DNA from 3 places in the Massilia sp. LC238 genome. Region 3 is predicted to be linked to each of the others. Evidence: predicted binding sites of a transcription regulator. Region 3 holds the regulator's gene; each other region holds the start of a gene.
What was found. Region 3 encodes sigma-54, which starts transcription at its own class of promoters, with help from an activator protein. Its sites were predicted from a motif close to TGGCANGNAANCTGCTTT; they were not measured.

Region 1 (7,368 bases), on a different contig from region 3:
GCCACGTCTTCCAGACGGGTGGCGGCGAAGCCGCGCTCGACGAACAGATCAATTGCGGCAGCAAGGAGCTCCTGCGGACGGGCCTCCTTCCGGCGTTCCCACCGCGGCTTGCTGTCGATTGGACATTCCATGTTTCTGCCTAGAAACCAAATGAACAACCATAGAATATAGACGCGGCTTGTCAGGCAGTCAAGCAATCCTTGCCAAAACTGTCAATATAAACAGGTATTTACGTGATTTCATGCTTTCATGAAGGTCCGTAAATGCGCCCGTTTGCCCGCGATGCATACAAGGCGCCATCCGGGTTGCGCGGCGGTGCGTCCTGCTGCTGGCGCGGCACCTGGAACACCGACAGGCGGTCCGTCAGGCCGGGGACGATTTTCTCCATCAGCACATCGATCTCGGCCATTATGCCAACCCGCACCGTGCGCATCGGCACCACGGCCGCATGCAGGATGGCGGCGGCCACCTCGTGCGGGTCGACCTGGGGCGACGGCAGCTTCGGCTCGCAGTCCATGTAGTTGCGGGCATGCTGGGGCAGCGGCGTGTCGACGGCGGTCGGCTCGATCAGCGTGATCGACACCGGCGCCCCGTCCATGTGCTCGACCTCGATGCGCAGCGCATCGGTAAACCCTTTCACCGCGTGCTTGCTGGCCGAATACATGCCCTGCATCGGGATCGCCACCTCGGAGGCTTCGCTGCCGAGGTTGATCAAGGCGCCGCCCTGGCGCGCGAGGTGCGGCAGCGCCACCAGCGAGCCATGCACCATGCCCCAGAAATTGATGTCGAACAGACGCCGGCTATCTTCCTCGGATACCTGGTCGAGGCGGCCGTAGATGGTGCCGCCGGCATTGTTGATCCAGGTATCGATGCGGCCATAGCGCTCGATCGCGGCCTGCGCGATGCGCTCGACCTGGGCGCGCTCGGCGACGTCGGCCACCACGGCGATGGCGTCGAAGCCGTTCTCGACCAGCCCCTGCACGACCGCCTCGAGCACGTCGGCCCCGCGCGCGGCCAGCACCAGCTTGGCGCCCTGCTTGCCGGCTTCCTGCGCGGTGGCCAGGCCGATGCCGCTCGAGGCGCCGGTGATCACGACGACCTGGCGGTTCAGGGGTTTGAGGGGACTGGACATGGGGCCTCCTGCTTGTGCTGTGGGATGACAACAACGTAGCAGGAAACCGGAGGGCGACGCGCCCGCCAGAGGCGCCGCGGCGCTATACTGCTGCCCTTCCTTGTGTCCTTCCGCCACCATGCAGTGTAGAAGCAACTGCGGCGCCTGCTGCACCGCGCCCTCGATCACCAGCCCGATTCCGGGCATGCCCGACGGCAAGCCGGCCGGCGTGCGCTGCGTGCAGCTGGGCGAGGACAATCGCTGCCTGATCTTCGGCCGGCCCGAGCGACCGGCTTTCTGCGGCGGGCTACAGCCATCAAGGGAAATGTGCGGGGACAGCCGCGAGCAGGCGATCCGCTGGCTGGATGAACTGGAACAGGCAACGGCGCCTACGCCCTTTCCCGCGAACTCTCCGCGTCTGGCATGACTGGCCCGACGCGCTTTCTTCTTGATGGAAGTGGCGTGCATGTGTCGAAAAATTTTACACATCAAGCCGTTATCAAGGCGTCAGTCGTTGTTTCCCCTTGGAATATAGGGTTGGCACATATATTGCCTTCATTCCGCACCGTAAGCCAATTTCATTATTCCATGGGAGAGACAACATGAAAAGACTGCTGAAAGCGTCGATTGCCGCCCTGCTGCTGAGCACCACCGCCATGACCGCAAGCGCCGCCGTCGTACAACTGGGATCGATCAGCAAGAACTATGGTTCCGCGCCCGGCAGGTCGAGCTATGCCAGCACGGCCGGCAGCTGCGACACGCTGAACGCCACCTCCGTCACCATCCGGGATACGGGTGGCTGCCAGCGCTTCTACGACCTGTTCGATTTCAGCTTCCTGAACTACAGCAGCCTGGATCGCCTGACCCTCACCCTGACCTTCCAGAATACCAATGGTTTATTTGAAGACTGGAACGTGCGGTTTGCCCAGTCGCCGACCGTGGCCGTCTCGACAGCGAACCTGCTCGATATGAGGAATGTGGGCACCAATGGGACCACGCAAACCTTCACCTTCAACGCCGCAAACGGCGGCACCGCGAACAACACCAACGCATTCGACGTTGTCGCTGCCAACGAGAAAATGTACCTGTGGTTCGCGGAAGAGGGATTGGGCAGCCATAGCTTCAATCTATCCTCGGCCCGGCTCGACGTGTACGGCACGGCGGTCCCCGAGCCGGCCAGCATGGCCCTGTTTGGCATCGCGCTCGGCGCACTGGGGCTGTCGCGTCGCAGGACGCGCTGAGCCGCAAGGCGCCACGAAGCGAAGCCCGACGGCTTCGCTTCCTTGACGGCCTTGAGGCTGTCAGGCCGCGGCCGACTTGCCGCGCGCCTGCTGCACGCGCTGGAACAGCCCGCCCAGCGTCATCCCTTCATGCCAGATCTCGTCGAGCTTCAGGCCGTAGCGCTCGCGCAGCGCCTTCGCCAGCGTCTCGAATTCCTGCGCGTCCGGCAGCCAGCGCCTCGGGTTCACCTCGCGGTAGATGCCGAGCACTTCATCGTCGGGACGGAAGTGCAGCCGCTCGCTTTCGCGAAAGGAAAAGGATGACACGAAGACGGACAGGAAATCGCGGATGTCCTTCCGCGACGCGGTAGGGAAGGTATTGCGCCAGGCCCGGCCCTGGCAGGGCCGGTAACGCAGGGAGTTGGGGCTTTGCCAACCGTGGAATGCCGCCCAGGCGAGCGCAGCAAGGATCAGGACAACAAAGATACTCATGCGGTTGAGTCAGGAATACGCATGCGGTCCAGTGTAGCACGCGTTCGGGCTGGCGGCGCACGGAAGATTTTTGCCGTGATGGCGATGAGCTAACCCTGCGGCAACCCGGGCGCGGTACAATCTTGCACCGGACACAGCAGGCGACGTCGCCTGTTGCAATCATGTTAAGCTTCGGCCCCGCCGTACCTTCCACGGGATATCCCGACAGCATCCGCATTCAGCCGCTCTCACTCTAACGCATTCATGGACATTCTTCTCGCCGTCAAGGCGATCATCATGGGCCTGGTCGAAGGCTTCACCGAGTTCCTTCCGATTTCCTCCACCGGCCACCTGATCCTCATGGGCAGCCTGCTCGACTTCACCGGCCCGAAATCCGTCGTCTTCAAGATCGTGATCCAGGCCGGCGCCATGCTGGCAGTGGTCTGGGAATACCGCGACCGCATCGCCCGCGTCCTCAAGGGGCTGGGGGCAGACCCGGTCCAGCAGCGCTTCGCGCGCAATGTCGTGATCGCCTTTTTCCCGGCCGCCATCGCCGGCGTGCTGTTCAGCTCGACGATCACGGAGCTGCTGTTCCATCCGGTGCCGGTGGCGATCGCCCTGGTCATCGGCGGCGTCCTGATCCTGTACGTGGAGCGGCGCAACCGCCTGCGCCCGACGGCGGCGCGCGTGGAGACGGTCGAGGACATGAGCGCGCTCGACGCGCTCAAGGTAGGCCTGGCCCAGTCCTTCGCCCTGATCCCCGGCACCAGCCGCTCCGGCTCGACCATCATCGGCGGCATGCTGTTCGGCCTGTCGCGCAAGGCGGCCACCGAATTTTCCTTCTTCCTTGCCATGCCGACCATGCTGGGCGCCACGGTATACTCGGTTTACAAGGAGCGCGCGCTGCTGTCGGCCGCCGACCTTCCGTTGTTCGGCCTGGGATTCTTTTCCGCCTTCCTCGCGGCCTTCCTGTGCGTACGCTGGCTGCTGCGCTATATCAGCTCGCACGACTTCACGATCTTCGCCTGGTACCGTATCGTATTCGGTATCCTGGTCCTCGTGACCGCCCATTTCGGCCTGGTGACCTGGGCTGAATAAACAGTAAGCAGAGTATGACAAGCGAAATCGGCGCGCGCGCCCTCCACGTTCTCGAAACGGTCTTCGGCTATCCCGCTTTCCGCGGCCAGCAGGCCGACATCGTCGAGCACGTGGCCAGCGGCGGCGACGCACTCGTCCTGATGCCCACCGGCGGCGGCAAGTCGCTGTGCTACCAGATCCCGGCCTTGCTGCGCGAGGGGGTGGGTGTGGTCGTCTCGCCGCTGATCGCGCTGATGCAGGACCAGGTCGATGCCCTCGAAGAAGTCGGCGTGCGTGCCGCCTTCCTGAACTCCACCCAGACCTTCGAGGAAACCCTGCGCATCGAGCGCCTGGTGCGCAGCGGCGAGATCGACCTCGTCTACGTGGCGCCCGAGCGCCTGCTGACGCAGCGCTGCCTGGAACTGTTCGACGTCTCGCCGATCTCGCTGTTCGCCATCGACGAGGCGCACTGCGTGTCGCAGTGGGGCCACGACTTCCGTCCAGAATACATCCGACTGTCGGTCCTGCACGAGCGCTACCCGGGGATTCCGCGCATCGCCCTCACCGCGACCGCCGACCTGCAGACCCGCGAGGAAATCGCGCACCGCCTGCAGCTCGACGACGCACGCAAGTTCGTCTCGTCCTTCGACCGCCCGAACATCCGCTACTCCATCGTCGAAAAGACCACCGGCCGCAAGCAGCTGCTCGATTTCATCAGCAGCGAGCATCCGCAGGATTCCGGCATCGTCTACTGCCTGTCGCGTAAAAAGGTCGAGGAAACCGCCGACTTCCTGAACGAGCACGGCATCCGCGCCCTGCCCTACCATGCCGGCATGGAGTACAGCCAGCGCGCCGCGAACCAGTCGCGCTTCTTGCGTGAAGACAACATCACGATGGTGGCGACCATTGCCTTCGGCATGGGCATCGACAAGCCCGACGTGCGCTATGTCTGCCACCTCGACCTGCCCAAGAGCCTCGAGGGCTATTACCAGGAGACCGGCCGCGCCGGCCGCGACGGCCTGCCGGCCAGCGCCTGGATGGCTTACGGTTTGCAGGACGTGGTGCTGCAGCGCCGGATGATCGACGAATCCGAGGCCGACGAAACCTTCAAGCGCGTGCTGTCGATGAAGCTCGACGCCATGCTCGGCCTGTGCGAAACGCTGTCCTGCCGACGCATGCGCCTGCTCGACTACTTCGGCGAGCGCTCCGGTCCCTGCGGCAACTGCGACACCTGCCTGATCCCGCCGATCCAGGTCGACGGCACGGTGCCGATGCAAAAGCTGCTGTCGGCCATCTACCGCGTCGACCAGCGCTTCGCCGCCGGCCACGTGATCGACGTGCTGCGCGGCGCGCAGACCGAGCGCATCAGCCAGTGGCACCACGACAAGCTCACCGTCTACGGCGTCGGCGCCGACCGCTCCGAGCAGGAATGGCGCGCCATCGTGCGCCAGGCGATCGCGCTCGGCTTCGTCACGGTCGACCACGACGCCTTCAGCTCGCTCAAGCTGACCGACGCCGCGCGCCCGGTGCTCAAGGGCGAGCAGAAGGTGCAGCTGCGCCAGTACCAGAAACCCGTCAAGGCCAAGCGGCCTTCGTCGCGCGCTGCCGGCAGCTACGAGGAACTGGAACTGTCGCGCTCCGAGCAGGCCATCTTCGAGCGCCTGCGCACCTGGCGCATGGGCACCGCGCGCGAGCACGGCGTGCCGGCCTATGTGGTGTTCCAGGACGCGACCCTGCGCGAGATCGCCAAGGTCAAGCCGGGCTCGCTGGACGCGCTGCGCGGCGTGTCCGGGGTCGGCGAGAAGAAGCTGGTGTCCTACGGCGACGAAATCGTCGCCATCATCAACGAGATGATGTAGAGACACCATGGCCCTCCCCACTCCTACCAGCACCACCGCGGCCCCCGACAAGGATGGCGCCCAGGCCGCCGTGCCGCAAAACGCGGCCAGCCTGCAGACCTTCGTCTTCGCGCTGTTCTTCGTCTTCGGCGGCATCACCAGCCTGAACGACGTCATCATCCCCAAGCTGAAGGACCTGTTCACGCTCAGCTACGCCCAGGCGATGCTGGTGCAGTCGGCCTTCTTCGCCGCCTACTTCTTCGTCTCGATCCCGGCCGCCGCCATCGTGCAGCGCCTCGGCTACATGCGCACCGCCGTGGTCGGCCTGGTCACGATGGCCCTGGGCTGCCTGCTGTTCATCCCGGCGTCCTACTCGGGCGTGTTCGCCACCTTCCTGCTGGCGCTGTTCGTGCTGGCCTCGGGTATCACCATCGTGCAGGTGGTCGCCAATCCCCTGATTTCGATGCTGGGCAAGCCGCAGACGGCCTCCAGCCGCCTGACCTTCGCCCAGGCCTTCAATTCGCTCGGCACCACCGTGTTCCCCTATGTCGGCGCGATCCTGATCCTGGGCTCGCTGGCGACGGTCGATGTCTCGACCCTCAACGGCGCGGCGCTCGACGCCTACCGCCAGGAAGAAACCCGGGTGGTGGTGAACACCTACATCGGCCTGGCGATCGCGCTGGCCCTGCTGGGCGGCGCGGTGTGGATGAACCGCCACAAGCTGGTGGAGACGGCGGCGCCCTCGGAAAACATCCTGCACGCGTTCGATCTGCTCAGGCAGCCGCGTTTTGCGCTGGGCGCGCTGTGCATCTTCCTCTACGTCGGCGCCGAGGTGGCGATCGGCTCGATCATCGTGAACTACCTGATGGAATCCCACGTGCTGGGCCTGAGCGCGGAGGCGGCGGGCAAGCACGTGCCGCTGTACTGGGGCGGCGCCATGGTGGGACGCTTCATCGGCGCCGCGCTGCTGCGCATGTTCTCGCCCGGGAAAGTGCTGGCCTGTGCCGCCACGGTGACGATCGCCTTGCTGCTGGTGTCCGCGAACAGCACCGGCGCGGTGTCGGGCTGGTCGCTGCTGGCCATCGGCCTGTTCAACTCGATCATGTTCCCGACCATCTTCACGCTGGCCTGCGAAGGACTGGGCAAGCGTACGGCGGAAGGCTCGGGCGTGATCTGCGTGGCGATCGTGGGCGGCGCCGTCGTGCCCCTGCTCATGGGTCATACGGCTGACGTGGCCGGCCTGAAGATGTCCCTGGTCGTGCCGGCGCTGTGCTATGCGGTGATCGTGTACTTTGGGCTGTACGCGCGGCGAGCGCATCGCGCATGAAAAAACGCGCCGTTCGGCGCGTTGTTTTTCACTTCTTGACGAACACCAGGTCCCAGACGCCGTGGCCCAGCTTGAGGCCGCGGTTCTCGAACTTGGTCAGCGGCCGGTAGGCCGGCTGCGGCGCGTAGCCTTCAGCCGTGTTCTGGAGCAGGGGCTCGTTGCCCAGCACTTCCAGCATCTGCACCGCGTAGTCTTCCCAGTCGGTGGCACAGTGGATGTAGCCGCCCGGCGCCAGCTTGTCGCACAGGACCTTCACGAACGCCGGCTGGATCAGGCGGCGCTTGTTGTGGCGCGCCTTGTGCCACGGGTCCGGGAAGAACACGT
Region 2 (7,368 bases), on a different contig from region 3:
CGGCTGCGGCGCTGGCGCCGGCACTGAAGGACGGAACCCAGGATGCGCAGCTGCTGGCCCTGGCAGGCCAGTCGCACATGCAGGTGCGTGACTTCAACAAGGCCAGCGATTACCTGGAGAAGGCGGCCGAACTGGCGCCCAAGGCGGCCGGCGTGCGCACCTCGCTCGGCATCTCGAAACTGGCGCAGGGTGACCAGGCACGTGGCCTGAAGGAACTGGAACTGGCAACTACGCTCGATCCCAAGTCGGCCGAAGCCAATGTCGCCCTGATCCAGACGCACATGGGCCTGAAACAGTTCGACAAGGCCTTGCAGGCGGTCGCCAGCCTCGAGAAGCAGCAGCCGGACAGCCCGCAGGTGCAGAACCTGAAAGGCCAGGTTTACCTGGCCAAGGGGGACGTCCCCAACGCGCGCGCCGCCTGGGACAAGGCGGTGGCGCTGCAGCCGGCCTTCCTGCCTGCGACCGCCAACCTGGCACGCCTGGACATGCAGGCGAAGCAGCCCGACGCGGCCAAGGGCCGCTTCCTGAAAGTGCTGGAAAAGGACAAGAACAATGTCGACGCGATGACGGCGCTGGCCGAATTGGCCCTGGTGCAGAACCGTCCCGACGAGGTCACGAGCTGGCTCGAGAAGGCCAGCAACGCCAATCCGGAAGCGGTGGCGCCGGCCCTGAACCTGGGCATGCACTACATCCGTACCAATCAGGCGCAGAAGGCCCTGACCCTGGCGCGCAAGCTGCAGCCCGCCAACCCGACGCATGGCGGCCTGCTCGAAATGATGGGCCAGGCGCAGATGGCGACCAAGGACACGGCAGGCGCCCTCGAAACCTATGGCAAGCTGGTGAACGTCATGCCGAAGTCACCTCTAGCCCAGGTGCGCCTCGCCAGCGTATACGCCGCCATGAAGAATGAAGCATCGGCCGCTTCCCATCTGAAGCGCGCCGTCGAGATGCAGCCAAACTTCGTCCCGGCACGCATTGCTCAGGTCGACATGGCGATCCGCGCCGGCCGCCACGATGAAGCCCTGCAAGTAGTGCGCGAGTTGCAGCGCGTAGATCCCAAGACTCCCCTCGGCTTTATGCTCGAGGGCGACCTGATGCTGGCACAGCGCAAGCCAGCAGAGGCGGTAAGCGCCTACGAAAAGGCGCACGCGCTGGCGCCGACATCGGAACTATTTGCCAAGACGCTGCAGGCACTGGGCATGGCGGGCCGAAGCAAGGACGTCAAGGCGCGCGGCACACAGTGGCTGAACCAGCATCCGAACGACGTGCCTGTCGCCCTGCTGGTGGCGGAATCGAACCTGGCCAGCAAGGAGTACAAGCCGGCGATCATGGTGCTGGAACGCGCAATTAAATCGGCGCCGAACAATCCGCTGGTGCTCAATAACCTGGCCTGGGCCTATCAGCAGGAAAAAGATCCACGCGCACTGGCGATGGCCGAACAAGCCTATAAACTGGCAGGCAACCATCCCGGCGTAATGGATACCCTCGGCTGGCTGCTGGTGGAACAGGGAGACACCGCGCGCGCACTGCCACTGCTGCAGAAGGCTGTCGAGAAAGCGCCGAATGCACCCGAAATCCGTTATCACCTGGCGGTTGCCCTGCATAAATCGGGCGACAAGCAGGGAGCACGCAAGGAAATCGACAAGGCGCTCGCCCAAAACGCGCCTTTCAGTGAAATTGATGCCGCGCGCGCATTGCTCAAGACCCTGTAAGTTTGATAATATATTGATATCAAACTGGTTTCGGTTCCGCTGCGCCGGTGGTGCTGCGGAATCGCCCCGATCGACGGAAACCGGGGCAGATTCCACATAAGCCACGCCTCGATGCAAGGACGTGGCACGCCAACCATCTCGGGCTTTCCTGAACCATCGCATGCCTGCATTCGGCATGGGATGGCGCTGTCCTGTTCCTCATCGGCCCAGGTTTCATTGGCTGCTTCCCTAGCGAACGCGCGATATATGTCAGTCGCGATACTATGGCAGCCTCTACTTTCGAGGATGTTTTATCGTGAATGACGATTCGTACGGAATTCGTCTACCGGATACTGCTGAAGGCCGAAACTCGGCCAGCATGCTCGTGAAACGCATGTATGCCCGTCGCGGGTATACCGGTTCGCGCCATGTCCTCGATGAGCATAATCGTGTGACGCTGACCGCCACCGACAAGGGTGAGGTGGTGGGCACGGTGACCATCGGCATCGATTCGGAGCTGGGCCTGATGGCCGACGAGTTGTTCAAGGACATTCTTGACGAGCATCGGGCGCGCGGCGCACGGCTGTGTGAATGCACCAAGTTAGCATTTGACCTCTCGGAGCGGTCGAGAGTTCCCTTGGCGAACGTATTTCATTTGGCACTCATTTATGCGCGCGACCTGTACGACTGCACCGACGTCGTCATCGAAATCAATCCGCGCCATCGCCGCTTCTATGAGCGCATGCTCGGTTTCCGCCAGCAAGGGGAGTTGAAAATCAATCCGCGCGTAAATGCCCCGGCTTACCTGATGCACCTGAGCCTCGATTACGTGAGCGAACAGGTCGAACGCCTGGGCGGAACCTTCGATACCCCCGCCGGCAGCGCGGAGCGCTCGCTCTACCCGTATTTCTTTTCCCCCCGCGAGGAACGCGGTATTATCAACCGCCTGTTGCGCATGGATGAGCACCACATTTCCTCATAGCGCAATATAGCGGTACCTGTATCGATAAGGCCGATCGCGCGCATGCGCGGCAGCGGCGCTTTACGTCAACTATTCCCATCCATGATGAAAAATCCGTTTCGCTACGAGCAGGCTTTTGCGCGCAATATTGGCTGGATCACTCCGGAAGAACAACAACGGTTGCGCAACAAGCGTGTGGCGATTGCCGGTATCGGCGGTGTCGGCGGGGTCCACCTGCTGACATTGACGCGCCTCGGTATTTCCAGATTCAATATCGCCGATTTCGACCGCTTCGATATCCCGAATTTCAACCGCCAGGTGGGCGCGATGATGTCCACGCTGGGCCAGCCGAAAGCCGAAGTCCTGGAGCGCATGGCGCGCGACATCAATCCCGAAGTCGACATCCGGGTATTTCCGGACGGCGTCGACGCCGGCAATCTCGACGATTTCCTGGGAGATGCCGACCTGTACGTCGACGGCCTGGATTTCTTCGCCTTCGACGCACGCCGCCAGACCTTTGCAAGATGCGCACAGCTGGGCGTGCCGGCCACCACCGCGGCGCCGCTGGGCATGGGGGCCGCCCTGCTGAACTTCATGCCGGGCGGAATGACCTTCGAAGAGTATTTCCAATGGGGCGACTTGCCGGACATTGACAAGGCGATCCGTTTCGCCATCGGCCTGGCGCCGGCCGGGCTGCACCGGCCCTACCTCGTGATGCCGGAAGCGGTGAATTTCGACGAGCAGCGCGGCCCGTCGACCTTCATGGCCTGCCAGCTGTGTGCAGGCATCGTCGGGACCGAAGCGCTGAAGATCCTGCTCGGCCGCGGCAAGGTGCTGGCGGCGCCCTATGGCATGCAGTTCGACGCCTACCGCAACAAGCTCAAGCAGACTTGGCGCCCTGGCGGCAGCAGCCATCCGATCCAGAAGCTGGCCATTGCAATCGGCAAGCGTCAGTTCGGAAAGCTGTCCAAGGACTGAACCGCAAAAAAATCCACTGCCGAGGCAGTGGATTTTTACTCCTGGATCCGGCAAGGCCGGATTCGACGAAGATTACTTGGCTTGCTTGCGGCGCTTGGCAGCGGCGCTCAGACCCAGCAGGCCCAGGCCCAGCAGGCCCAGCGAGGTCGGTTCCGGCACACCGAACACCACGTCCAGCGAACCATTGATGGTCTGGGTGCCAGTCGGGGTAAAGTTGTTCAGCTGGCCCGCCTGGAAGGACAGGTTGTAGAACGGACGCGGATCGACGAAGAAGTTCAGGCCGGCTTCTTCCAGCGAGAAGGTGGTGGTCGAACCGAAGCTGCCGCAGTTGATCGCCCTCGGATCGCTGTTGCCGCAGGTTTCCAAGGTCGGATCCAGGGTGCCGACACCGCGCACGGCTTGGCCGCTGGCCAGCAGGAGGTCGTCATCCACGCGGCCAGGCTGGAACTGGAAAGCGTCCGCGCCGGTTGCCGGCGGGGTGTAGAAAAGGGTATTGAAACGGCTGATGGAGTCGTTGTTCTGATCGAGGAACAGCTGGAAGCTGCCCGTACCCGGAGTGAAACGGAAGGTGGTCACGCCAGTTGTGCTGGTCGAGAAACGGCCCGAAGCCTGGTAGGTCGCATACATGCCATACCGGGCGCCCAGGCCCGTATCGGCGCCTTGGTAAGGCGTATTGCCGTCATTGGCGACAAATTGACCGGCAACCCACAGCAGCGACACATTGAAGGTGCCGTCGGGGTTGAAGGTTGCAACTTCGGTGTAGTTACCGGTGATTTTATCGGCGGTGAAACCATCGTCCGCGCGAGTACCACCTGGCGGCACGACAACGAAATCTGGGAGAACCGTAGCTGCCTGAGCGCCGGCAGTTGCGAACAGCGAGAGTGCAGCAGCTGCACCAGCAATCATCTTCTTCGAAAACAGTGCCTTCATTTTGATCTCCTAAGTGGGTCTAAGCTTACACAGGGTATATAGCAAAGACTGTGCCAGAATAATTTTTCCTTCTTTTTCAAACACTTAGAATAAAACCAAAATGATGCTGTCGAGAGATGTAAAAAAACCCGACAGTGAATGGCAATGTGTCAAACAGGTTTACGCGCCACAACGTTCCAAGTATTCCCCGACCTGAACTCCGAAGCGATTTCATAGCCGGCGTCCAGCATCTTCTGCCGGATGTCCTGTTCGCGGAACGGGCTGTACAGGATGCCCTTCTTGATGCCCCAGTCGTTGATACGTTGCGCCGCCCAGCGCAGCGGCGCGAAACCGCTCGGATATAGCAGCACATTCGCCGCCAGCGTTCCGCCCGGCTTGAGCACGCGCAGGATGTCGCGCAGCGCCCCGTCGACGGTCGGGAAGCAATGGATCGAGTTGGCGATGTTGGCCGTATCGAAGTGGTTGCTCGGAAAAGGCAGGTCGGCGGCATCGGCATGCTGCACCTTCACCTGGGGATCCTTGGCGAAACGCTTCCTGGCGCCGGCCAGCATCGAAGGCGCGTAGTCGATGCCGACCACGTTCACCTTGGGCAGCTTGCGGCGGCGGCGCCAGTTGAGGATCATTTCCAGCAGGGTTCCGGTGCCGCAGGCGACCTCCAGGTGATCCGGGCCGAAATTGGGGCCGAAGAAACGCATCTGGGTGCCGATCGTGCTGTTATAGGCGAACGTGAGGATGAAGAAGCCGCGGATGTCGTACCACCACGGCTCGGATGAGTAGGCTTCGGCGATTTCATCACGGGTTTTACCGCTCGTCATGGGCATTCCTTGCTGTAAATGGTGAAGAGAAGAAAGTGAATATAGGAGCTTCTGCAGCTAGGAGCAAGCTGCAGATGACTGCCAAAGGGATTTTTGTTCAACTACCCCACGCGGAGGGGCTGGAATCAGCCAATGCGTTTCAGGCGCGCAATGATACCGGCCTCTTCGCGAGGCGAGAAAAAGTAGGGAAACAGGGAGCGGTCGCCAACCGCGTGGTCGCCCTTCCCCGCCACCTCGGCAATACGCTGGGTGCCGCGGGCGATATGCCCGCGCAACAGCACGGCCGGCGCGTCGACGCGCGGATTCGGCCGCGATTCGCATTCGACCCGGAAGTCGAGCATGACTTCATAGAAGCGGCGGTGGCGCGGATTCACTTCGATGAAGATGTCGCTGCACTGGTGCAAATCCCTGGCATAGATGAAGGCCACATGGAACAGGGAGGCCAGCACCGCCTTGGATTTGATCGCCGGATCGAAGGCGAGCTTGATGATCTCGCACACCTTGCCTTGGGCGCGGTAGGGATCGATATGATCCTGGAATACCTGGTCGGCGAGCAGGCCAACGTCCGAATCGAGGTTGAGGCTCAGCGTACCGATGACCCCATTCTTGTTCGACGCCGTCAGGGTAATCCGGTTGGGGTCCTCGCCGATATGGTGGTTGCCGCTATAGCCGCGCCACGCATACATCTTGCTGATGAGCATACTGGCGGAACTTCGCTGCTCGTCGACGTCGGCGGCACGGATGCCGAACACGCTCTCGTTGATGGTGACGTCGACAATGCTGGGCGAATACGCATCTGTCCCGTCGTCAGCAGGTGCAGGGCTGACGGGTTCTGTCGTTAAGGTGTCGAACATGTGTACTCTCCTGGCGGAATGGACGCGTCATGCCGCAGCCGGGACTGCCTCATATCATAGCACTCGAAATTCTAATTTGGCAACAAATTGTTCTAAAGAATTTTATCTACATCATATCGAACAGCATGCCCCTCCTCCACCCCCATCTATGGGGCGACAGGAGATGGCCCAAATCTGGATTCTGTACCGTTGGGAATTGATCACGCCGCAGTAAGGCCGTGGGTTTAGTGCGCCTGCTGCTCTTGCTGGATGTCGTGATTCAGCTGACCGATCAGCTCGGAAGCCGCAGACAGAATCTGGGCCGAGCCAAAGCCCGCCCGGTGCATTTCGCGAAAGAACGAACGCGCCAGTATCCTGGCGACCTGTTCAGGGTTACGGTAAGCCAGCCTTGCCGTTTCCGGCGGCGCCCCTTCCGTTTCCTGCAGCAGCGCCAGCTGGGCGAAGCGCGAGTCGAGCAGGTGTCGCAGGTGACGTACCTGCAGGTAGCCGCCCAGGGATGAGGCCAGGAGCTGGAGCAGGCACAATGCCGTTTCGTCGAAGGCTGCGGCGTCCTTGCCGTTGGCGGCATTGAGCACCCCGACGATGCGCCCCTCGACACGGATCGGCGCACAGACGAAGCTGCTTCCGAGCTCCGTCCCGCGCCGTGCAAGCGCTGCGAATTCCGATTTCCGGATGTCCGCGACCAGCAATGCATTCCCGCTGGCCAGTACGCGGCCCGAAATGCCTTCGCCGCGCCGGATGGCCGCCTGCAGCGCGGCACTGGGCAAGGGACCATGATGGGCATGGATGCTCATGCACGGCTCGCCTTCCCCTTCGCTCCCCAGCAGCATGACCGAACAGCTTGCCGCGCCGATCACGCCGGCCGCGCGCCGGACCTGGTCCTGGAGGCTTGCCTGCTCCGGGCCTTGCGCCAGTGCCTGTTGCAGGGCTTGTAAACGGATCAGGGGAAGGGATACTGCCTGCATGCTTTCCTCGCGCAAGGATGAGTTGGTGATACCGATTTCAACATATTTCATTTATAGCATGCTATTGAAACCGGCCGTGTTATCACATTTGCTCTGCCCCGGCGGTGCGTGGTGAGATCAAGGCCTTGTGAAACAGGTGGCGCGCCAGCATCGGTAGCGGCATGCGCAGCCAGT
Region 3 (8,218 bases):
CGAAGAAGCGCGCCACCATCTCGGGCTTCACGTCCTCCAGCGTCGGCGGATTCCACTTCGGCTGGTTGTCCTTGTCGATCACCAGCGCCCGCACGCCTTCCAGCACTTCGCCATGCTCGAAATTGCGGCGCACCAGGTTGCGCTCCATGCGCAGGCAGTCCGCCACGTCCAGCGAGGCGCCGCGCAGCAGCAGTTCGTGGGTCACGCACATCATCAGGGGCGAGCGCTGGCGCATCGCCTTCAGCGCCTTCTGCGCGAACGGGTTCTCGTCACGACCCAGCGAAGCCATGATCATCGCCACGCTGGCGGCGCCGAAGTGCGCATCGATCACGCCGCGCTGCGCCTGCAGTTCGCTCGGCCCCAGTTGGCCCGCGAATTGCGCCGCATAGCTGCGGATCGCCGCCGGCAGCTGCGCGCCCGGGGTCGTGTCGACCAGCGCCATCAAACCGGCCAGTTCCGCCCCCGGCACGTACACGTCCGCCAGCCCCACGTACAGCGCATCTGCCGCGCCGATGGTCAGGCCGGTCAGGCCCAGGTACTGGCCCAGCTGGCCCGGCGCATGCGACAGGAAGTGGCTGCCGCCGACGTCCGGGAACAGGCCGATGTTCACCTCGGGCATCGCCATCTTGGTGCGGTCGGTCACGATGCGCAGGCCGCAGCCAGGTCCGCCCTGGGCGATGCCCATGCCGCCGCCCATCACCACGCCATCCATCACGGCGACGTAGGACTTCGGGTAGAAGTGGATCAGGTGGTTCAGTGCGTATTCTTCGGTGAAGAAGTCTTCCAGCAGCGCGCTGCCGCCCATCGGGCCGACGTGGCCCATCTCATGGAAGAAGCGGATATCGCCGCCGGCGCACAAGGCCTTCTCGCTGCTGCTGGTGATGACCACCGCGTCGATGCCCGCGTCATCCTTCCATTCCAGCAAGATGGCGCTCAGGGCGCGCACCATGTCGAGCGAGAGGGAGTTCAGCGCCTTCGGCCGGTCGAGCGTGATGACGCCGGTGCGGTTGGCAACGCGGGTCAGGACGGTATCGGTCATGATGGTATTCTGTGATCGAAAAGACATGCATTCTACAGAACATTTGTACAAACGGAAGCGTAGAAAAGTAACAGGTATTGTACAAAAGCAAAAAGGGCGTCCCCTCAGACGCCCTTGCTGTGTTTTGCGGCTACCCGTAATAGTTACGCGGCAGCGGCTTCTCCGTTGTCCGGAAGGCGCTTGTGCGCCACGTGATTATGATTTTGCAGCATGGATTTGTGTTTCAGAACCTGCCTGTCCAACCTGTCCATCAAGGTGTCGATGGCCGCATACAGATCTTGCGCAGCACTCGCCACATGCAGAATCTTGCCCGATACCTGTAGGTTGATCTCGGCCTTTTGCCGTTTTTCTTTTTCAGTGAGGTTATCGATGGCGAGGAACACGTGGGTGTCGATCACGTGGTCGAAATGGCGGGTGATGCGCTCGAGCTTATTCTGAACGTATTCACGGATGGCGGGTGTGACTTCGAGATGGTGGCCGCTGATTGTGAGGTTCATACACACTCCTTTGGGAAGGTGCCCTGCCCGCGCCACAAGGTGAGAGTGGGCAGTGCTTTACAGGGATTTACGGAGGCTGACGGGAGGAATCTTGAGCGCTTCGCGGTATTTGGCAACCGTCCGGCGCGCAATGACCATACCTTGTTCCCCGAGCATCTCCGCGATCTTGCTGTCGGATAGAGGATTCCTAGGGTCTTCTGCTCCTGTCAATTGCGCAATAAGCGCGCGGATCGCCGTCGAGGAGGCTTCTCCCCCCGCTTCGGTGGCGACGTGGCTTCCGAAGAAGTACTTCAGCTCGAACATGCCGTGCGGGGTCAGCATGTATTTCTGCGTGGTTACACGCGAGATCGTGCTCTCGTGTAGGCCTAGTGTATCAGCTATCTCACGCAAAACAAGAGGGCGCATGGCAACCGCGCCGTGGCTGAAAAAGTTGCGCTGGCGCTCGACGATTGCCTCGGCAACACGCAGGATCGTGTCGAAGCGCTGGCGCATGTTCTTGATGAGCCACTTGGCTTCCTGCAGCTGCGCGCCCATCTGGCTTTCGCTTTTGCCCTGCTTGAGCAGGTTCGCGTACAGGCTGTTCACGCGCAGCTTCGGCATCACTTCCGGGTTCAGCGAGACGGCCCAGCCGTCCTTGGCGCGGCGCACGATCACGTCCGGCACCACGTAGTCGGACGTGCCCGAGCCGAAGGCCGCGCCGGGATGTGGATTGCATTGGCGGACCACGGCCTGCACTTCGCGCAGGTCTTCGTCGTCGCAGTCGAGCGCCTTTTTCAGCTTGGTGTATTCGCGCTGCGCGAACCAGGTCAGGTAGCCTTCGACGATCTTCAAGGCGAGGCGCCGCGTCACCAGGGGCACGCCCGGCATGCGGCGGATCTGCAGGGCCAGGCATTCGGCCGCGCTGCGCGCGCCCACGCCCACCGGGTCCAGGCTCTGCACCAGCGCCAGCGCGCAGCGCAGCTCGTCCATCTCGATCTCGAGTTCTGCCGGCAGGCGCGCATGGATGTCGTCGAGCGGCTCTTCCAGGTAGCCGTTGTCGTCGAGCGCATCGATCACCAGCTCGGCCAGCGCGCGGTCGCGCAGGCTGCAGCAGCTCAGGCGGATCTGTTCCGTCAGGTGCTCGCGCAGCGTGATGCCGTCGGCTTCCAGCTGCGGACGGCCGTCCTCGTCGTCGCCGCTGCGCGCGCCGCCGCCTTCGCCGCCCCAATCCGCATCGGCATCGCCACGCTCCCCATGGTCTTCGCCGTCCGCGCCCTCGGGCTCGGCCTTCGCGCCCTCCTGCCCTTCCTGCCCCGGCTGGGGCGCCGGCGCTTCGCCATTCGCCGGCGCGGTATTGATCGCGCCGTCCGCCAGCAGCCGCACCGAGCGGTCGAGCGGATCGTCGAGCCGTTCGAGCAGCGGGTTGTCGTGCAGGATCTGCTCGATCTCCTGGTGCAGTTCGAGCGTGGAGAGCTGCAGCAGGCGGATCGACTGCTGCAGCTGCGGCGTGAGCGCCAGGTGCTGCGAAGTGCGTAGCTGGAGAGACTGTTTCATGCCTGGTGCTCTTGATTACATCCTGAAGTGCTCGCCGAGGTACACGCGCCGCACGGATTCGTTGGCGATGATGTCGTCAGGGCGGCCCGAGGCCAGCACCGCCCCCTGGTTGATGATGTAGGCGCGGTCGCAGATGCCGAGCGTCTCGCGCACGTTGTGGTCGGTGATCAGGACGCCGATGTTGCGCTCCTTCAGGAAGCGCACGATGCGCTGGATCTCGATCACCGCGATCGGGTCGACGCCGGCGAAGGGTTCGTCGAGCAGCACGAAGCGCGGGTTGGTCGCGAGCGCGCGCGCGATCTCGACGCGGCGCCGTTCGCCGCCCGACAGCGACAGCGCCGGGTTCTCGCGCAGCTTCTCGATCTGCAGTTCGGCCAGCAGGGTGTCGAGGCGCTCGCTGATCTGGTCGCGGGTGAGCGGCTTGCCGTCCACGCGCTGCAGCTCCAGCACGGCGCGGATGTTCTCCTCCACCGTCAGCTTGCGGAACACCGAGGCTTCCTGCGGCAGGTAGGACAGGCCCAGCACCGCACGGCGGTGGATCGGCAGGCTCGAGATGTCGGTGCCGTTGATGTCGATGGTGCCGGCGTCCGAGGGCACCAGGCCGACGATCATGTAGAAGGAGGTGGTCTTGCCGGCGCCGTTGGGGCCGAGCAGACCCACCACTTCGCCGCACTCGACCTGCAGCGACACGTCGCGCACCACCAGGCGCTTGCCGTAGCTCTTCTGCAGGCCCTTGACGATCAGGGTGCTGCAGCCTTCGACCGCGGTCGCCGCTGCGTCGGTACTTGCGCTCATGGCTGCCGTCATTGCTTCGCACCTTCGGCTGGCGCCGTGGTACGGCGCGGCGCGATGATCAGGGTGCCGCGGCCGCCGCCCACCTTGCTCTGGCCGGTAGGATCGTTGCGCACCTGCGCGACCTCGCGGCGGTTGTCGTAGGAGATGAAGGGACCCTTGATCTCGTTGGTCATGCGGCCGCCCTCCAGCTCGCGCACTTCGGCGCTGGTGAACAGCTTGACCAGTTCGGCGCGCTCGTCGTATTCGATGCGCTGGGCCTGGCCTTCGACCCACAGGTCGGGACCGCCGTCGCGTTTCTGGCGGAAAGTCGCCAGCTTGCCGTTGTTGGCGGTCAGGGTCACGCTCATGTAGCCCTCCGGCGTTTCCTTCACCAGGGCGCGGTCGGATTTCAGCACCAGGGTGCCGCGCGTGAGCACGACGTTGCCGGTCAGGATGCGGGTCTGCGTGACCTCGTCGACGTCGAGGGAATCGAAGTTGATCACGGCCTGCTTGAGCGAATCGGCACGCTCGGCCGAGGCGCCGAAGGCGGCCAGGCTGAGGAATACGGCAGCGATGATTTTTTTCATGTTCTTGCTTTGTCCTGGGTTGACGCGGCGCTACTGCCGCTGCGCGCGTGGCGGATAGACGATCTGGCCGCGGCTGGCCAGGTGCAGCTTCTGGGTCGCGTTGTTGGCCACCATGCCGGTGCCGGTCACGGTGGCGGCCCCCAGCTGCATCTCGATCGGCCGGTCGGTCTTGAGGATTTCTTCGTCGGGCAGCACGGTCAGCGCCTGCGTCTGCACGCGCAGCGCTTCGCTGGTCGGCGTGGCCGGGCGCTGGATGTCGACGTTGCCGAGCAGTTCGACGCGGTGCTCTTCATGGTAGAGCTGGGCGCGGTTGGCGACGATGGTCATGCGCGGCCGGCCGGGCGTCATGCCCTGCATCACCGGCGCCTCGACCTGGGACACGTCGTTCAGCGGCGTATGCGCCAGGCGCTTGCCCGACACCACGTAGCTCGGCTTGCCCTCTTCCGTCATGCGCACGAAGGAGAAGTTCTCGACGATGTAGTCCGGCTCGTCCCCCGGCCCGCCGAGGCGGGCGCCGGCGTCCTCCTGCTCCATCACCTGCACCAGCCAGAAGCTGCCGAAGGCGCAGAAGGTCGCGATCATCATGATCGTCAGGAGCTTCCAGCGGTGGGCGGTGCGCTTGTAGGTGACCATGTCGTGTCCCGTGTCCGATATCGCCGTGTTACGCGAAATACGGCGCCAGCGCCTGTTCGTAGGTGCCCTGCGCGCGCATGACGAGGTCGCAGACCTCGCGCACGGCGCCGCGCCCGCCCGCATTCTTCGTGACGTAGTGGGCGCGGTGCTGCACTTCCGGGTGGCCCGAGGGCACGGTGACGGCGAAGCCGACGCGGGTGAACAGCGGCAGGTCGATCACGTCGTCGCCGATGTAGCCGCATTCCTCCGGCGTGACGCCGGTGGCGGCAAGCAGCTCGGCGAAGCCGACGCGCTTGTCGTGGATGCCCTGGTAGACGTGGGAGATGCCGAGGTCGGCGGCGCGCTTGACAACGATCGGCGACTTGCGCGCGCTGATGATGGCGGTCTTGACGCCGGTCTTGTTCAGCAGCTGGATGCCGAGGCCGTCGAGCACGTTGAAGGTCTTGGTGACTTCGCCGTCCGGGCTGTAGGTGAGGCTGCCGTCGGTGAGCACGCCGTCGACGTCGAAGATCATCACTTTGACGCGCGCCGCGCGCTGCATGAATTCGGTTGGCGTCATCAGATCACCTTGGCGCGGGTCAGGTCGTGGATGTGCAGTGCGCCGACCAGGCGGTCTTCACCATCGACGACCAGCATCTGGTTGATGCGGAATTCTTCCATGACGGCGACGGCATCCACCGCCAGCTGTTCCGGATGGACGCGGCGCGGGTTGGCGTGCATCACGTCGCGGATGCTGATGTTCGAAAAATCGGTCACGCGCTCGATCAGGCGGCGCAGGTCGCCGTCGGTGAACACGCCGACCGGGCGGCGCTCTTCGTCGACGACGGCGGTCATGCCCATGCCCTTCTGGCTGATTTCCAGCAACGCGCGCGTCAGCGGGGTGTCCGGGGACACCGCCGGGATGGCGTCGCCGCTGCGCATCACGTCGCGCACGTGGGTCAGCAGGCGGCGGCCCAGGGCGCCGCCCGGGTGCGACATGGCGAAGTCTTCCTCGCGAAAACCCCGCGCGTCGAGCAGCGCCACGGCCAGCGCGTCGCCCATGGCCAGGGTGACGGTGGTGCTGGTGGTTGGCGCCAGGTTGAGGGTGCAGGCTTCCTTGGCCACCGAGATGTCCAGGTGGATCTCGGACAGCTTGGCCAGGCGCGAATGCGGCTTGCCGGTCATCGAGATGACGGGGGTGCCCATGCGCTTGATGGCCGGCAGGATCTCGAGCAGCTCGGACGATTCGCCGGAATTCGAAATGGCGATGAACACGTCGTGCGTGGTCACCATGCCCAGGTCGCCGTGGGCGGCTTCGCCCGGGTGCACGAACATGGCCGGGGTGCCGGTCGAGGCCAGGGTGGCGGCAATCTTGCGGCCGATGTGGCCGGACTTGCCCATGCCGGAGACGACCACGCGCCCGGTGCAGCCGTACAGCAGCTGCACGGCACGCACGAAACTGTCGTCGTCGCCGAGGCGCGCATGCAGGGCGCGGATCGCGTCGGCTTCGATGGCGAGGGTCTCGCGGCCCAGCTCCAGCACACGGCGGGCCTGGTCCGCGTCAAAACTTTTCAGCATTATTTTTTCATCGGTTAAACTCATAGTGGCAGTATATCCGAATTGGATAAGCAAAAAACTTGCCAGTCGTAACAAACCACTACAACGATAACGAAAAAACAACCGTGGCAGATGCATTCCGGACTTGAACTGACCCTGCTCCTGCTGGGCTGCGCCGTGCTGGGCGTGGTCGCCTTCCGGATGCTGCACCTGCCGCCGATGCTCGGCTATCTGGCGGTCGGCGTATTGATCGGCCCCCATGCGCTGGCCCTTGCCGAAGACAGTCCCGCCACCCATGCGCTGGCAGAATTCGGCGTCGTCTTCCTGATGTTTTCCATCGGGCTCGAATTTTCGCTTGCCCAGCTCAAGTCGATGCGCCGTATCGTGTTCGGCTTGGGTCTGGCTCAAGTCGTATTGACAATCGTGGCCGCCATGGCTTTCGGTTTGTTCATTTCCTGGTGGGTACCCGCACTGCACGTCAGCTGGCAGGCCGCCTTCGCGCTGGGCGGAGCGCTCGCCATGTCTTCGACCGCGATCGTGGTCAAGATGCTCACCGAACGGCTCGAACTGGAAAGCGAGCACGGCCGTCGCATCATCGGCATCCTGCTGTTCCAGGACCTGGCGGTGGTGCCGCTCCTGATCATGATTCCCTCGCTGGCACGCCCGGCCGAGGAACTGGCGATCACGCTCGGCTGGGCGGCGCTCAAGGCCGCCTTCGTGCTGGCCCTGCTGCTGATCTTCGGCCAGAAGCTGATGCGCAACTGGTTCACCATCGTCGCCAAGCGCCGTTCACAGGAGCTGTTCATGCTCAACCTGCTCCTGGTGACGCTCGGCCTGGCCTGGGTCACCGAGCAGGCCGGCCTGTCGCTGGCGCTGGGCGCCTTCGTCGCCGGCATGCTGATCTCCGAGACCCAGTACAAGCACCAGGTAGAAGAAGACATCAAACCCTTCCGCGACGTGCTGCTCGGGCTGTTCTTCATCACGGTGGGCATGCTGCTCAACCTGCAGCTGGTGCTGCAGCACTGGTGGGTAGTGCTGGCGCTGGTGATCTTCCCGGTGCTGCTCAAGTTCGCCATCATCGCTGCCTTGGCCAAGGCCTTCGGCTCGAGCGACGGCGTGGCGATGCGCACCGGCCTGGCGCTGGCGCAGGCGGGCGAGTTCGGCTTCGTGCTGCTCAACCTGGCGATGGGCTCGAAGCTGGTCGATCCCTTCCTGATCCAGCTGGTGCTGGCCTCGATGGTGCTGTCGATGCTGCTCGCGCCCTTCATCATCGACAACATGGACCGCATCGTCATGAAGCTGGCGGCCAACGAATGGATGATGCAGTCGCTGCAGCTGACCCAGATCGCCAGCCGCACCATGAAGACCCAGAAGCACGTGATCATCGCCGGCTTCGGGCGCAGCGGCCAGAGCCTGGCGACCCTGCTGAGCGAAGAAAAGCTGCCCTGGTACGCCCTCGACCTGGACCCGGAGCGCGTGCAGGAAGCCCAACGCGCCGGCGCCAACGTCTCCTACGGCGACGCGGCGCGCCGCGAAAGCCTGATCGCGGCCGGCATCAACCGCGCCAGCGCGCTGGTGATCACCTTCGCCGATACGAGACTGGCGCTGAAGGTGCTGCA

Region 1: FG94_RS15495 (PEP-CTERM sorting domain-containing protein) is a predicted target of sigma-54. The motif match lies at 1,650-1,667, and genes of this name have one in related genera.
Region 2: pepA (flocculation-associated PEP-CTERM protein PepA) is a predicted target of sigma-54. The motif match lies at 4,599-4,616, and genes of this name have one in related genera.

Annotation. Positions count from the first base shown of each region.
Region 1 covers NZ_JNNN01000053.1:255,960-263,327, forward strand. Annotated here, with positions in the region: gene FG94_RS15485 (TetR/AcrR family transcriptional regulator) at 1-131, opposite strand, end outside; gene FG94_RS15490 (SDR family oxidoreductase) at 248-1,132, opposite strand; gene FG94_RS26680 (YkgJ family cysteine cluster protein) at 1,251-1,538, shown strand; gene FG94_RS15495 (PEP-CTERM sorting domain-containing protein) at 1,714-2,352, shown strand; gene FG94_RS15500 (hypothetical protein) at 2,413-2,823, opposite strand; gene FG94_RS15505 (undecaprenyl-diphosphate phosphatase) at 3,067-3,900, shown strand; gene recQ (DNA helicase RecQ) at 3,915-5,738, shown strand; gene FG94_RS15515 (sugar MFS transporter) at 5,746-7,044, shown strand; gene trmB (tRNA (guanosine(46)-N7)-methyltransferase TrmB) at 7,073-7,368, opposite strand, start outside.
Region 2 covers NZ_JNNN01000062.1:11,693-19,060, forward strand. Annotated here, with positions in the region: gene prsT (XrtA/PEP-CTERM system TPR-repeat protein PrsT) at 1-1,712, shown strand, start outside; gene FG94_RS16560 (hypothetical protein) at 2,008-2,673, shown strand; gene FG94_RS16565 (ThiF family adenylyltransferase) at 2,758-3,630, shown strand; gene pepA (flocculation-associated PEP-CTERM protein PepA) at 3,703-4,560, opposite strand; gene FG94_RS16575 (class I SAM-dependent methyltransferase) at 4,710-5,375, opposite strand; gene FG94_RS16580 (hypothetical protein) at 5,501-6,229, opposite strand; gene FG94_RS16585 (GAF domain-containing protein) at 6,454-7,194, opposite strand; gene FG94_RS16590 (nucleotidyltransferase family protein) at 7,277-7,368, opposite strand, start outside.
Region 3 covers NZ_JNNN01000030.1:170,771-178,988, forward strand. Annotated here, with positions in the region: gene FG94_RS06730 (enoyl-CoA hydratase/isomerase family protein) at 1-1,039, opposite strand, end outside; gene hpf (ribosome hibernation-promoting factor, HPF/YfiA family) at 1,183-1,536, opposite strand; gene FG94_RS06740 (RNA polymerase factor sigma-54) at 1,594-3,069, opposite strand; gene lptB (LPS export ABC transporter ATP-binding protein) at 3,085-3,864, opposite strand; gene lptA (lipopolysaccharide transport periplasmic protein LptA) at 3,873-4,430, opposite strand; gene lptC (LPS export ABC transporter periplasmic protein LptC) at 4,461-5,063, opposite strand; gene FG94_RS06760 (HAD family hydrolase) at 5,092-5,622, opposite strand; gene FG94_RS06765 (SIS domain-containing protein) at 5,622-6,644, opposite strand; gene FG94_RS06770 (monovalent cation:proton antiporter family protein) at 6,732-8,218, shown strand, end outside.